2 regions of the Gelidimonas diazotrophica genome follow, and region 1 is predicted to be linked to the other one. Evidence: predicted binding sites of a transcription regulator. Region 1 holds the regulator's gene; the other holds the start of a gene.
The links. The regulator LexA, encoded in region 1, represses DNA repair genes until DNA is damaged. The targets are predictions, from matches to a motif close to ACTGTATNNNNATACAGT.

Region 2: KGFNPO_RS01980 (DNA polymerase Y family protein) is a predicted target of LexA. The motif match lies at 3,972-3,989, and genes of this name have one in related genera.

The regions. Positions count from the first base shown of each region.
Region 1 covers NZ_CM146349.1:1,487,740-1,493,896, forward strand. The annotation lists gene KGFNPO_RS06880 (DEAD/DEAH box helicase) at 1-764, opposite strand, end outside; gene KGFNPO_RS06885 (inositol monophosphatase family protein) at 998-1,789, opposite strand; gene KGFNPO_RS06890 (RNA methyltransferase) at 1,948-2,697, shown strand; gene lexA (transcriptional repressor LexA) at 2,985-3,650, opposite strand; gene rpsF (30S ribosomal protein S6) at 3,889-4,287, shown strand; gene priB (primosomal replication protein N) at 4,316-4,621, shown strand; gene rpsR (30S ribosomal protein S18) at 4,639-4,923, shown strand; gene rplI (50S ribosomal protein L9) at 4,962-5,414, shown strand; gene KGFNPO_RS06920 (Hsp70 family protein) at 5,583-6,157, opposite strand, start outside.
Region 2 covers NZ_CM146349.1:410,167-416,323, reverse strand. The annotation lists gene rpsI (30S ribosomal protein S9) at 1-312, opposite strand, end outside; gene rplM (50S ribosomal protein L13) at 322-750, opposite strand; gene KGFNPO_RS01990 (OsmC family protein) at 1,334-1,780, shown strand; gene coq7 (2-polyprenyl-3-methyl-6-methoxy-1,4-benzoquinone monooxygenase) at 1,788-2,414, opposite strand; gene KGFNPO_RS01980 (DNA polymerase Y family protein) at 2,655-3,932, opposite strand; gene lpxC (UDP-3-O-acyl-N-acetylglucosamine deacetylase) at 4,109-5,044, opposite strand; gene KGFNPO_RS01970 (lytic transglycosylase domain-containing protein) at 5,152-5,757, opposite strand; gene KGFNPO_RS01965 (proline--tRNA ligase) at 5,838-6,157, opposite strand, start outside.

The DNA of each region.
Region 1 (6,157 bases):
GTGCGGGTGAACACCAGCACTTGCGACCATTGATGGGTTTTGATCAAGTGGGTCAGCATCGGATGCTTTTTATCGCGGTCGACCGGATGTACTTTTTGCGCAATGATTTCGACGGTCGAATTGCGCCGTGCCACTTCGATCATCGCCGGTGCATTGAGCAAACCATCGGCCAGCGTCTTGATTTCCTCCGAGAACGTGGCGGAAAACAGCAGGTTCTGACGTTTTTTCGGCAATACAGCCAGGACGCGCTTGATATCCTTGATGAAGCCCATGTCGAGCATGCGGTCGGCTTCATCCAATACCAGAATTTCAACGTGATTCAGGTTGATCGTGCCTTGCTGCATGTGGTCCAGCAAACGCCCTGGCGTGGCGACCAGGATATCGACGCCGTGCTTGAGTACCTTGATTTGCGGGTTGATGCCGACGCCGCCGAAAATCACGGCAGAAGTCAGCTTCACGTATTTGCCGTATTGACGCACGCTTTCTTCGATCTGCGCTGCCAGTTCGCGGGTCGGCGTCAGGATCAAGGTGCGAATTGGCGTGCCTTGCGCATTCGGATTTTTTGCGGCGCTAGCGAGTCGGTGCAGAATTGGCAGCGTAAAAGCGGCCGTCTTGCCGGTGCCGGTCTGGGCGCCGGCCAGCAAGTCGCCGCCCGCCAGTACGGCAGGGATGGCTTGCGCTTGAATAGGGGTTGGGGTGGTGTAGCCTTTTTCGGTTACAGCACGAAGAATTGCATCGGACAGGCCGAGTTCAGTAAATAGCATGGATGATTTTAAAAAGATCGGCCTGTCGCCATTCAAGGCGCCAGTCGCAGGCAAACAGATCGGTATGCGGAAAAGTCATAATAGACAGCGACAAGGGGACTGGTAAGCTGTCGCGTGCCGCAGTATAGCAGCAGTACGGCACAAGGGGGATTTAACGCTTAAGTGCTGCTGTGGGCCTCGCAAAGCAAAAAAGCCATCGGCCGAATGGCCGATGGCTTTTTAATACTGAAAATTTATTTGCCCGCGAATGGCGTCAATACAGCCAGCATTTGCGCGAATATCTTTGGATTGCCGGCAATGATGTTGCCATGATTCAGGTAATCGGACTCACCGGAAAAATCGCCCATGATGCCACCCGCTTCAGTCAATAGCAGCGATCCTGCCGCGATATCCCAAGGTCGCAAACCCTTGATGAAATAACCGTCAATATATCCGCAGGCCAGATAGGCCAAGTCCAGTGCGGCTGAACCGCCTTGACGCACACCGTGTGATTTTTCCGACATGATGCGAAACATTTCGAGAAATTCATCCATGTTTTTGGCACTGGTCAGACCAGTCGCAAGCAAGGTGTCGCACAGTTTGTCATGCTTGGTCACGCGGATGCGTTTTTCGTTCAAGTAAGCGCCGGAGCCTTTGCTTGCGGTAAATAAATCGTTGCGACTTGGGTCGTAGACAACCGCTTGCGTGATGACGCCGCGCTGTTGCAGCGCAATCGATACGCAGTATTGCGGATAACTGTGGATGAAGTTGGTGGTGCCATCAAGCGGGTCGATGATCCAGACATTTTCATTTTCATCGTTCAGATTGGTGGATGCACCAGATTCTTCGGCCAGAATGGCATGGCTGGGGTAAGCGTTTTGCAGGATTTCAATGATCGCCTGTTCCGCTGCCTGGTCGACATCGGTCACGAAGTCGTTATATTGTTTTTCGGTGACCGTAACGCGGTCGGGGTCGAATGCGGCGCGATTGATGATCGCCGCACCGCGGCGAGCGGCCTTAACCGCCGTATTGAGCATTGGATGCATAGTGGTTCCGTTAAAATGGCGGCACTGTTTACGAGCAATAACGCTGCAAACAAAACCGCACAACATGAATTAAAGAGCGATGCGGTATATTTGTGGCCAGAATGTCTGTGCAAGACTCCTGATTTCCCAGTTTTAACCGCGCAATGGCGCTATTTTAAATGAACCTGCAGCAAACCAATACGTCTCTTTTTCAGCGCCTGCGTTTTATCCTGGTCGAAACCAGCCGTTCAGGCAACATCGGATCGGTTGCGCGCGCCATGAAAACCATGGGTTTCTCGGATCTGGTACTGGTCAATCCACGCTTTGCAAATATGACGCAACAGGACGAAGCGATTGCGTTTGCCAGCAGTGCGCAGGATATTCTTGCTGCCGCACGCGAAGTCGGCTCGATTGAAGAGGCGTTGGAAGGGTGTAATTTTGCCGCGGCCGTTAGTGCCAGATTGCGCGAATTTTCACCGCCCATCGTGTCGCCGCGCAATTTGGCGAGCCAGTTGGCCGCGGATGGCAGCCTGAATGCGGCGCTGATATTCGGCAACGAGCGCTTCGGCTTGCCCAACGGGATAGTTGAAAAATGCAATGTGCTGATCAATATTCCGGCCAACCCGTCTTATTCTTCCCTCAATCTGGCGCAGGCAGCGCAAGTGCTGGCCTACGAATGCCGCGTTGCTGCCATCGGCGATGGCGTGCCGGCCTCCGGGATCGGATTTCAGGGCGCTGCAGCCGGTATTGCAGAAATTGAAGGCATGTATGTACATCTGGAGCAGGCGCTAACCGCAATCGGATTTCTGAATCCCGAGCAGCCGAAGAAGCTGATGCCGCGTCTGAAACGCCTGTTCGCGCGCACCCAACTGGAAGTGGAGGAAGTCAATATCCTGCGCGGAATTGCTAAAAAAATTCTGAGAAAATAGTCTCGGTAAAGTTTCATGCGCTATTTTAATACCGTACGTAGTATTTTTATACTGCGCATTTTATATATGCGGTAATTGCCATATTATTTAATATACTCCTTGTTTTTAATTTAATTCGAGCAAGGCGGAACACTGTTGAAACGTATTCCTGCTCTGTATATGCGCAGCGGCACTTCGAAAAAGGTGTTTTTCAACCTTGTCGGCTTGTCTGCGGATGCGGCGCAACCAGACCAGATGCTATTTTGTCGTGCTTGATGGGCCGCACACTGACTACACGGCAAGCATTCTTAGGTCCAGGAGCGCAGCAGCCCAACTGCCAGGCCTTCAAGGGCGAAGCTGTCGTCGTCCGGCTTGACTTTTATCGGGGTGAAGTCAGGATTTTCCGGAAGTAGCTCGATCAGCGCGCCGGTTTTTCGGTAGCGCTTGACCGTCACATCGTCGCCTAGCCTGGCCACAATAATCTGGCCGTTTTTAACACTCTCGACTTTTTTGACAGCTAGCAAGTCGCCATCCAGAATGCCTGCATCGCGCATGGACATTCCCCGCACTTTCAACAGGAAGTCGGGCTTGCTGGAAAACAGGCTCGGGTCGACTTGATAGGTTGCCTCAATATGTTCCATTGCAAGGATCGGCGAACCGGCTGCCACGCGGCCAACCAGTGGCAGGCTTAACTGCATCAGTGTGGCGTGCGGCAAGGTCATTTCTGCATCGCGGCCATGATGGCTCTGCTCCTGATTGCGCATGTCACGCAAGCGAATTCCGCGCGATATGCCCGGCGTAATTTGGATTACGCCCTTGCGCGCCAGTGCTTGCAGATGTTCTTCGGCGGCGTTGACCGAGCGAAAGCCGAGTTCAGCCGCGATTTCTGCGCGCGTCGGCGGAAAACCTGTGTTCTCAATTGCATTTTTGATCAGGTTCAAAATTTGTTCTTGACGCGCAGTAAGCTTTAGCATGATTTTTTTGAGGCTGTTTATAAAAACAGTCTGTATTTTTGTACAGTGCATCACTGAATGCAAGTTTATTCGCTCTTATTTGCACATTATGGCCGGTTATTTTTTGCTTTCTAAGCTGCATGCTGTCGGTACTCTTGAGTTTTTGATGGTTTAGCAGTATAGTTCTGGGCTTTTCTCTTCCCACACTCGTCTTGACGCCGAGGTGGGCGATTTTTTAATCAGTCCATAAGGAGTTTACATGCGTCACTATGAAATAGTATTTATCGTTCATCCGGATCAAAGCGAGCAAGTGCCTGCAATGATCGAGCGCTACAAAGCCAGCGTTACTGCGCGTGGCGGTCAGATCCATCGCGTGGAAGACTGGGGTCGTCGCCAGATGGCTTACATGATCCAGAAGCTTGCCAAAGCACATTACGTCTGTATGAATATTGAATGCGACAACGAGACTTTGGTCGAAATTGAAACAGCATTCAAATTCAACGATGCCATCCTGCGCCACCTCACCATCAAGATGAAGAAAGCTGAAACAGCACCATCGCCGATGATGAAGAATGTGCAAAAGGAAGATGCTGCAAAGAGCCATCGCACTGAGGCGCCTGCGGCACCAGCCCCGGCACCAGTCGCGGCAGCTGCGTAATTGCGTATCAGGCAGTGAACCGAACAGTGTGAACCGGCTCCAATTTGTTGCCAGTATTGTTGAACGCGATGTTCTGCGTTACACCCCGGCAGGTATTCCGATGGTGGGGGCAAGATTGCTGCACAGTTCGCAACAGATGGAAGCAGGCACTGACAGATTGGCCGAGTTTGAAATCGCAGCACTAGCTGCGGGCGAAGTTTCAGGACAATTCAATCAGGCTGATTTAGGCGGTATGTTTCAGTTCACCGGATTCCTGGCACGCAAGAACCGCAACAGCAAAAGTCTCGTATTCCATATCGTGGATTTCGAGACACATTCGTTAGAAAATTGTTAGAAATACAGGAGCCAAAAATGGCATTCGGTAAAAAGTTCGATAAAAGCAAGCTCAAATTAAAACGTCAACAGCAAAATCCATTGTTCAAGCGCAAGAAATTCTGCCGTTTTGCCGCAGGACATGTAGCGCAGGTCGATTACAAAGACATGGATACGCTCAAGGATTTCATTCAGGAAAACGGCAAGATCATGCCTGCCCGCCTGACCGGTACCAAGGCTATCTATCAGCGCCAGGTTGATACGGCAATTAAACGCGCACGTTTCCTCGCGCTGATGCCGTACACCGATCTGCACACCGCGTAATTGACGACTGACTCAGTTACGAAAATTCGGAGAAAAATATGCAAGTTATTCTGTTAGATAAAGTCGTTAATCTCGGCAGCCTCGGCGAGGTAGTTCGCGTCAAAGACGGTTATGCACGCAATTTCCTGATCCCGCAACGCTTGGCACGTCGTGCGACAACACATGCCATCGCTGAATTTGAAGTCAAGCGTGCAGAACTGGAAACAGCTGCATTAGCTAAGTTGGTGATTGCACAGGCACTGGCCACAAAATTGACCGGCATGACGGTACAAATCACCCAAAAATCGGGTGTCGATGGCCGCTTGTTCGGCTCTGTTACCACTGCCGATATTGCTGAAGCGCTGAGCAAACAAGGCTTTGCAGTTGAAAAAGCACAGGTGCGTTTGGAGCAAGGGCAAATTAAGACTGTTGGCGATCATGCTATTTCGGTTGTGTTGCACACTGATGTACTAATTGATCTGACGGTTGCCGTTTTGGGCGAACACGTTTAATCGCGTTGCTGTCAATATTGCATCATAAGCCGGGCTTGCCCGGCTTTTTTTGCACCTGAATTTTGTTCAGCATTTTTCATTTTCGTAGATTAAAAACCTTTGCGGGCGCTACGTAATCTCGGTTGGAAATTTAAACAGTTGGTCGGCAAGCGTTTGCCCACGACAACATCAGGTGATTAATTTTAGTCCCGGTGGCAGGGACTCGCCCAGCATGCGCCGCTCGTCGGCCTGCTCCAGTTGCACGATCTGGCGCACCATGGCGACCCATGTGGGTGCGGCGTCGCTCGTCCGCAGTCGCAGGATGATCTGCTCGCGCAATGCGGGCGGGATGTCACGCGCGCGGTCGCCGGTCATGCGCGCCATATGGGCTGCGGCAAATGCTGCCGGTTCGACCCGCTTCCAGTCCAGAACCAGAATCGCATCGAGCCAGTCGGCCACGATATCTGGCGGCACAACATCGTGTGCGTTGCCGTAGAAAGGCTGGCGCGCGCCAATGCGCCCAAGGGCCCACAGATTCCGGGTTTGACTATCGGGTTTATGCGGCTCGGTGCTCGGCTTGCGAATGTTGTCGAGTAGCCATGTGCCGATTTCAACCTTGTAGTCCGGTGGGATGCGTTCTAGCGATGCTCCCAGGCGCAGCATGTCGTCAAAGCTGCCCTTGACGAGATCGGCTGGACGCGGCCCGGATTTTGCCTCGTCAGTTTGCAGATTGAAGGCAAAATCGGCTAGCAGGCGGTGTTGCG
Region 2 (6,157 bases), 1.1 Mb from region 1:
CACAAAACCGGCTTTCTTCAGTTCTGCTTTCAGCGTTTCATCGTAGTCGATCAGCGCGCGGGTGATGCCGTGGCGCACTGCGCCAGCTTGGCCGGACTCGCCGCCACCGTTGACATTAACCATGATGTCAAAACGCTCGAGGTTGCTGGTCAATTCCAGCGGTTGACGAATTACCATCAGACCAGTTTCGCGCGAAAAGTATTCGTTGGCAGGTTTGCCGTTCACGATGATCTGACCTGAGCCGACCTTGATGAAGACGCGAGCCACTGCACTCTTGCGACGGCCGGTTCCGTAATTGTAGTTACCGATCATGTCTATTCCTTAGAGTTCAAGTACTTTAGGTTGCTGCGCAGCGTGCGGATGGGAACCTTCCGCATACACTTTGAGCTTCTTGATCATTGCATAGCCGAGTGGGCCTTTAGGCAACATGCCCTTGACCGCTTTCTCAAGCGCGCGACCTGGAAAACGCTCTTGCATTTTCTTGAAGTTGGTTTCATAGATACCGCCTGGATAACCACTGTGGCGATAGTATGTTTTTGCAGTTGCTTTGGTGCCTGTGACACGCAATTTACCTGCATTGATAACGACAATAAAGTCGCCGGTATCGACGTGCGGAGTAAATTCAGGTTTGTGCTTGCCGCGCAATCGGAGTGCCACTTCGCTGGCAACACGCCCGAGGATTTTGTCCGTCGCGTCAATCACCAACCACTCGCGCTTGACCTCATGGGCTTTAGCGGAAAAAGTTTTCATGATGACTTTCTAACTAGATTAACTCGCTCAAAATTGGTGGTTCCGCACATTGCCAACAGTACGGACTCGCCCTTATGCTACTTTCCTGAGCAAACGGAAAGCCGTAGATTATAGTCCTTTCAATGGCTGGGCGTCAAATCTGGTAGAAACCACAGAGCCTTATCCGGAATACTGCGGGCAAAAAAAACCCGAAGCACGATGGTTTCGGGTTTAAATCCACACCGTTAGGAGGGTGGAGGAGACAAGCAAAATTGGGTGCTTCAAAGTTTCACTGCGGCCACTGCGCCAAACAATGATTTGATTATAGCGAAGCCATTGTGCATCGCAAGATATTTTTGAGAAAAATTTTATACGCCGACTAAAAATAATAAAATAAAAATAAAAAACATATATTAATCAATAGGTTAATAATAATTTTCACATCATGAATATATTTTTTCATATTGTAAATAATGCTGCAACGCAATATATCCATCTTGTAAAAAATCAATGTGGCGCAATCGGGGATTGCCAGTCCAGTTACTGCAGTTACCGGAGTTACCGGAGTTACAATTACCGCTGTCTTTTTTACTGCGAGAACACTATGGAATGCACGGTACGCTGGGCAGGATTGTCCGGAATGACTTTTTTAGCGGAAACTGGTTCCGGCCACATTGCGATGATGGATGGCGCGCCGGACGGCGGCGGGCGCAATCTGGCGCCGCGGCCGATGGAACTGGTACTGGCCGGCACCGGCGGCTGCACCGCCTACGACGTGGTGCTGATCCTGCGCAAAAGCAGGCAGGATATTAGCGGTTGCGACGTCACCCTGAAAGCGGAGCGCGCCACCGAAGATCCGAAAATATTTACCGCCGTCCACTTCCACTTCACCGTGCGCGGACGCAATCTGAAGCCGAATCTGGTGGAGCGCGCAATCAAACTGTCGCACGAAAAATACTGTTCGGCTTCCATCATGATGGAAAAATCGGCCCAGATTACGCACACGTTCGAGATACTCGACGACCTGATTGCCGCGACTCCACCCAACTGAGAGCTGATTAAATCCGGTAGGCGGTGGTCGTCATGAGCTTGGCCATCGCCTGCATCACCATGCGCACCGGCGCTGGCGTGTCTGCCGCGCCGAGCGACTGGGCCGCTGCGCCGTGCGCAATTTCGTCGATGCGCATCTGGTCGACAATCGCCCGCGAACGCACATCCTGCGGCGGCAAAATGCTGAGATGGCTATTCAGATGCGCCTCAACCTGGCGCTCGGTCTCGACCACGAAACCCAGGCTGCGCGCATCGCCCAGCTTGGCGGCGATGGCGCCCAGCGCATAGGCGCCGGCGTACCACAAGGGATTGAGCAGGCTGGTGTGAGAACCCAATTCCTGCAAACGCTGCGCGCTCCAGGCCAGATGATCTTCTTCCTCGCGCCCGGCTTGGGCAAACTGCCGCTGCACTTCCGCGTTTTTAGAAAACTGCCCCTGGGCGTCATACAGCGCCTGCGCGCACACTTCTCCGACGTGGTTGATACGCATCAGGCCGGCGCTATGGCGGCGCTCCTTATCGTCCATTTCGCCATCCTCAGCCAAGCCTGCCGGGCTCGGCCGCGACGCCGCCGCAACGCCTGACACCACGCGCAAGGCCTTGTCCAGACCGATGATGAATGTATCCAATTGACGCATATCGATAACCTTTGAGAATTACACTGCATTAATCCGGGCATGGCGCATTTTTCCAATGCGCCCATACCCCCTGCCAATATTATGACGCACACGCCTGCGCAAGTGGCCGGCGACTTTTTCCAGGCAAGCCAGGCGCACTTGGAAGTCCCCTGCAAATAAATGAAATTATCGGGAGTATGCCTTAAAACATATCGATTACCGCATGTAAAATGTGACTTTTAAATAATACAAACAATAGTATTATTTTCGCGCCAAATCCGGGCGCACGCCTTCCAGATCCGACTCCAGCGCCAGATCCGGCACATGGGTAAATGCAATGCGCATCGGCGCGGCTTGCAGAGCCGCTGCCGCGCCGCCGAAATACAGCGCATTCTTGCCGTAGCGCAGGTTCAGCGCATCGATTGCGGCATCCAGCTGATGTTGCGCGTGGCTGCCGGAAAACAACGAAAGGCTTTGATTGCGCGCCTCGGACAAATTCACCAGCGTGACGCCGACTGCCATCGGCTCCCAGCCGCGAGCGCTGGCTTGCGGCGGATAGCGCTGCCAGAGTACGTCGAATGCGGCCAGCAAGGCGCGGGTGTCGCTGGTCGGGTCGAGCGCAACGTCATCGTCCCAGCAGACGACTCTGTGGCGACGGTTTTTCAGCGTCACTTTCACGCACAGGCGGGCGCTGATGCAGTCGATGCTGCGCAAGCGCATCGCCGCCTTCTGCAGCAAGCGGTGCAGCACCGCGTACGCGGCATCCCGATGGCGCAACTCGGGCGCCAGCACATGCGAATGGCCCACCGTGCTGCGCTGGGTCGGCGTCTCCGCAATATCGTCGCCGTGCAACATCGCATGAAAGCGCGCACCCGTCACGCCGCACCAGGCCTTGCGCAAGGTCGCCGCTGACGCGTTGCACAATTGCTGCACGCTAGTAATGCCGCAGGCGTCCAGCCGCGCCGCCATCGAGCTGCCGATACCGGTCAGCGCACGCAACTCCAGCCTGAAGAGCGCCTGCGGCAAGTCGGCCTGCTCGATGACCACCAGGCCATTCGGCTTTTGCATGTTGGAGGCAGTCTTGGCCAGGAAGCGATTCGGCCCGATGCCGATCGAGCAGTGCATGACGCTGCCGCCCGCCTGGTAAATCGCCTGTTTGATTTGCTGCGCCAGTTGCACCGCGCCCTCGCGCTGCGTATCGCGCCCGCGCAAACGGCACCACATTTCATCGATCGAGCGCACCTGCTCGACATGGATGCAGGATTCGACCGCCGCCACCAGCTTGTGATGCATCTGGACATACACGGCCGGACGCGACTCGACGAACACGATCTCGGGACACAGCTTGCGCGCATCGCGCACCGACGTGCCGGTCTTGACGCCGAAGCGCTTGGCCTCGGTGCTGGCGGCAATGCAGCAAGTGGTGTCGGTCAGCACCGCCAGCACGCCGACCGGCCGGCCGCGCAACTCCGGCCGCAATTGCTGCTCGACGCTGGCGAAATACGAATTGGAATCCACATACAGCGCACGCAAAGTCATCGCCAGCCCCTTCCTGCATAAGCGTAACAGCCGAATTATACTGTATATATGTACAGTATAATTCGGCTGTTACGGAATGCCGGAAAAATCCAGCGACAGCTTAAGGGCGGCGCAGAGTCACCAACACGGCGCAGCCGGCTGGGAGGCAGCGATCATGCGCAATGCGGTCAAAGCACTCACACCAGCGCCCATTCCATGCTGGCCTGATTGGCGTAGGCCGGCGGCGCGGCCTCGGTGTGCTCGAAGCTGACGATTTCATAGGCATCCGGCTGCGCCAGCAAGGCGCGCAGCAACTGGTTGTTCAAGCCATGACCGGATTTGTGGGCAACATAACTGGCCAGCAACGGATGGCCGACCAGGTACAGATCGCCGATTGCATCGAGAATCTTGTGGCGCACGAATTCGTCGTCGTAGCGCAAGCCATCCATGTTCAATATCCGGTATTCATCCATCACGATCGCGTTTTCCATCGAGCCGCCCTGCGCCAGACCCAGGCCGCGCAGGGTTTCCACGTCCTGCATGAAGCCGAAGGTGCGGGCCCGCGCGACGTCGCGCACATACGACACCCGGTCGAAATCGACTTCGGCCTGCTGGCTGGTGCCGTCTACCGCCGGATGGTTGAACTCGATGAAAAAGTCCAGCTTGAAACCATTGAAAGGTTCCAACCGCGCCCATTTTTCGGTAACGCCCTGCCCTTCGCGGATTTCTACCGGCTTTAGGACACGAATGAATTTCTTGGCCGCTTCCTGTTCTTGCATGCCGGCCTGCTGCAGCAGAAACACGAAAGATGAGGCCGAGCCGTCCATGATCGGAATCTCTTCGGCGCTCACGTCAATCACCAGATTATCGATACCCAGCCCGGCGCAGGCCGACATCACATGCTCGACGGTCGAGACTCGGGCGCCCTGATTGACCAGGGTCGAAGCCATGCGCGTGTCGCCGACGCCCATGGCTGCGGCCGGAAAACTGATGATCGGGTCCAGATCGACGCGGCGGAAAGTAATCCCGCTATCCGGGCCGCACGGGCGCAAGGTCAGTTCAACCTTGGTGCCGGAATGCAGCCCGACGCCGACGGTTTTGACGGTTTGTTTGATGGTTCGTTGTTTTAACATTTTTATTGTTGAATCAAGATAGGACTTACGCAATGCTGCTGCTTTTCAGTAGTGCAGGCCTCTGTGCCTGCACCGGGCCGCAAGCACGGAGGCCTGCACTACTGCGACTAACTTTGCAATTTCCACTTGTTCCAGGCCGACAGCACCGCATTCGGATAATCCGGGCGGCCGCGGCTGCCGTTATAACGTCCCAGGGCCAGGTACAGATTGCCATTTTCCATATCGATATACATGCGCAGGATGGCACAGCCGTAACGCAGATTAGCTTGCATCTGGAACAACTTGCTGCGGTCATTGTCGCCGATGACGCGGGTCCAGAACGGCATCACCTGCATGTAGCCACGGGCGCCGACGATCGACATCGCGTATTTGCGAAATGCCGATTCGACCTGGATCAGGCCCAGCACCATGGCCGGATCGAGTCCGGCGCGGGTGGCTTCATACCAAACCGACTCCAGGAATTCCTGCCGCATCTGCACATCGGGCACTCTCTTTTGCAAGCGCTGCGACATTTCTCCCAGCCAGCGCAGGTATTGATTGCGTTCGTTGGCATCTTCGATCTGCGGCTTGAGTGGCCGGCCATCCGCAACCGCATGCGCCAAAGCGAGCCGCACCGAGTCCGCCAGCGCGATTTCCTGCTGATTGCCGGCCTGCGCCGGCAGGCAGACGCCCAGCCAAGCCACCAGCGCAAGTCGCAAACAAATATTATACATACCTCCAGTATTACCTAAAAGCATGCAATTACCGCAATATAACAACGCGACCTCATAAATACCCCATTAAAATATCAGGATTACAAAGCCGCCAGGCGGGCACGAACGAAGTCCGGCATTTCTGCTGCCGGCACCACGGTTGCCGCACTATCGCGCCGGCCCTGATATTCCAGATTGCCGTCCTTCAGGCCGCGCTCGCCGATCACGACCCGATGCGGCACACCGATCAATTCCCAGTCGGCAAACATCGCGCCCGGGCGTTCGCCGCGGTCGTCCAGTATCACATCGACGCCGGCGTCCTGCAGCGCTGCATACAAACGGTCGGTTTCGCGTTTGACCGCTTCGCTGCGGTCGTAGCCCATCGGACACAACACCACTTCAAACGGCGCCAGCGATGCTG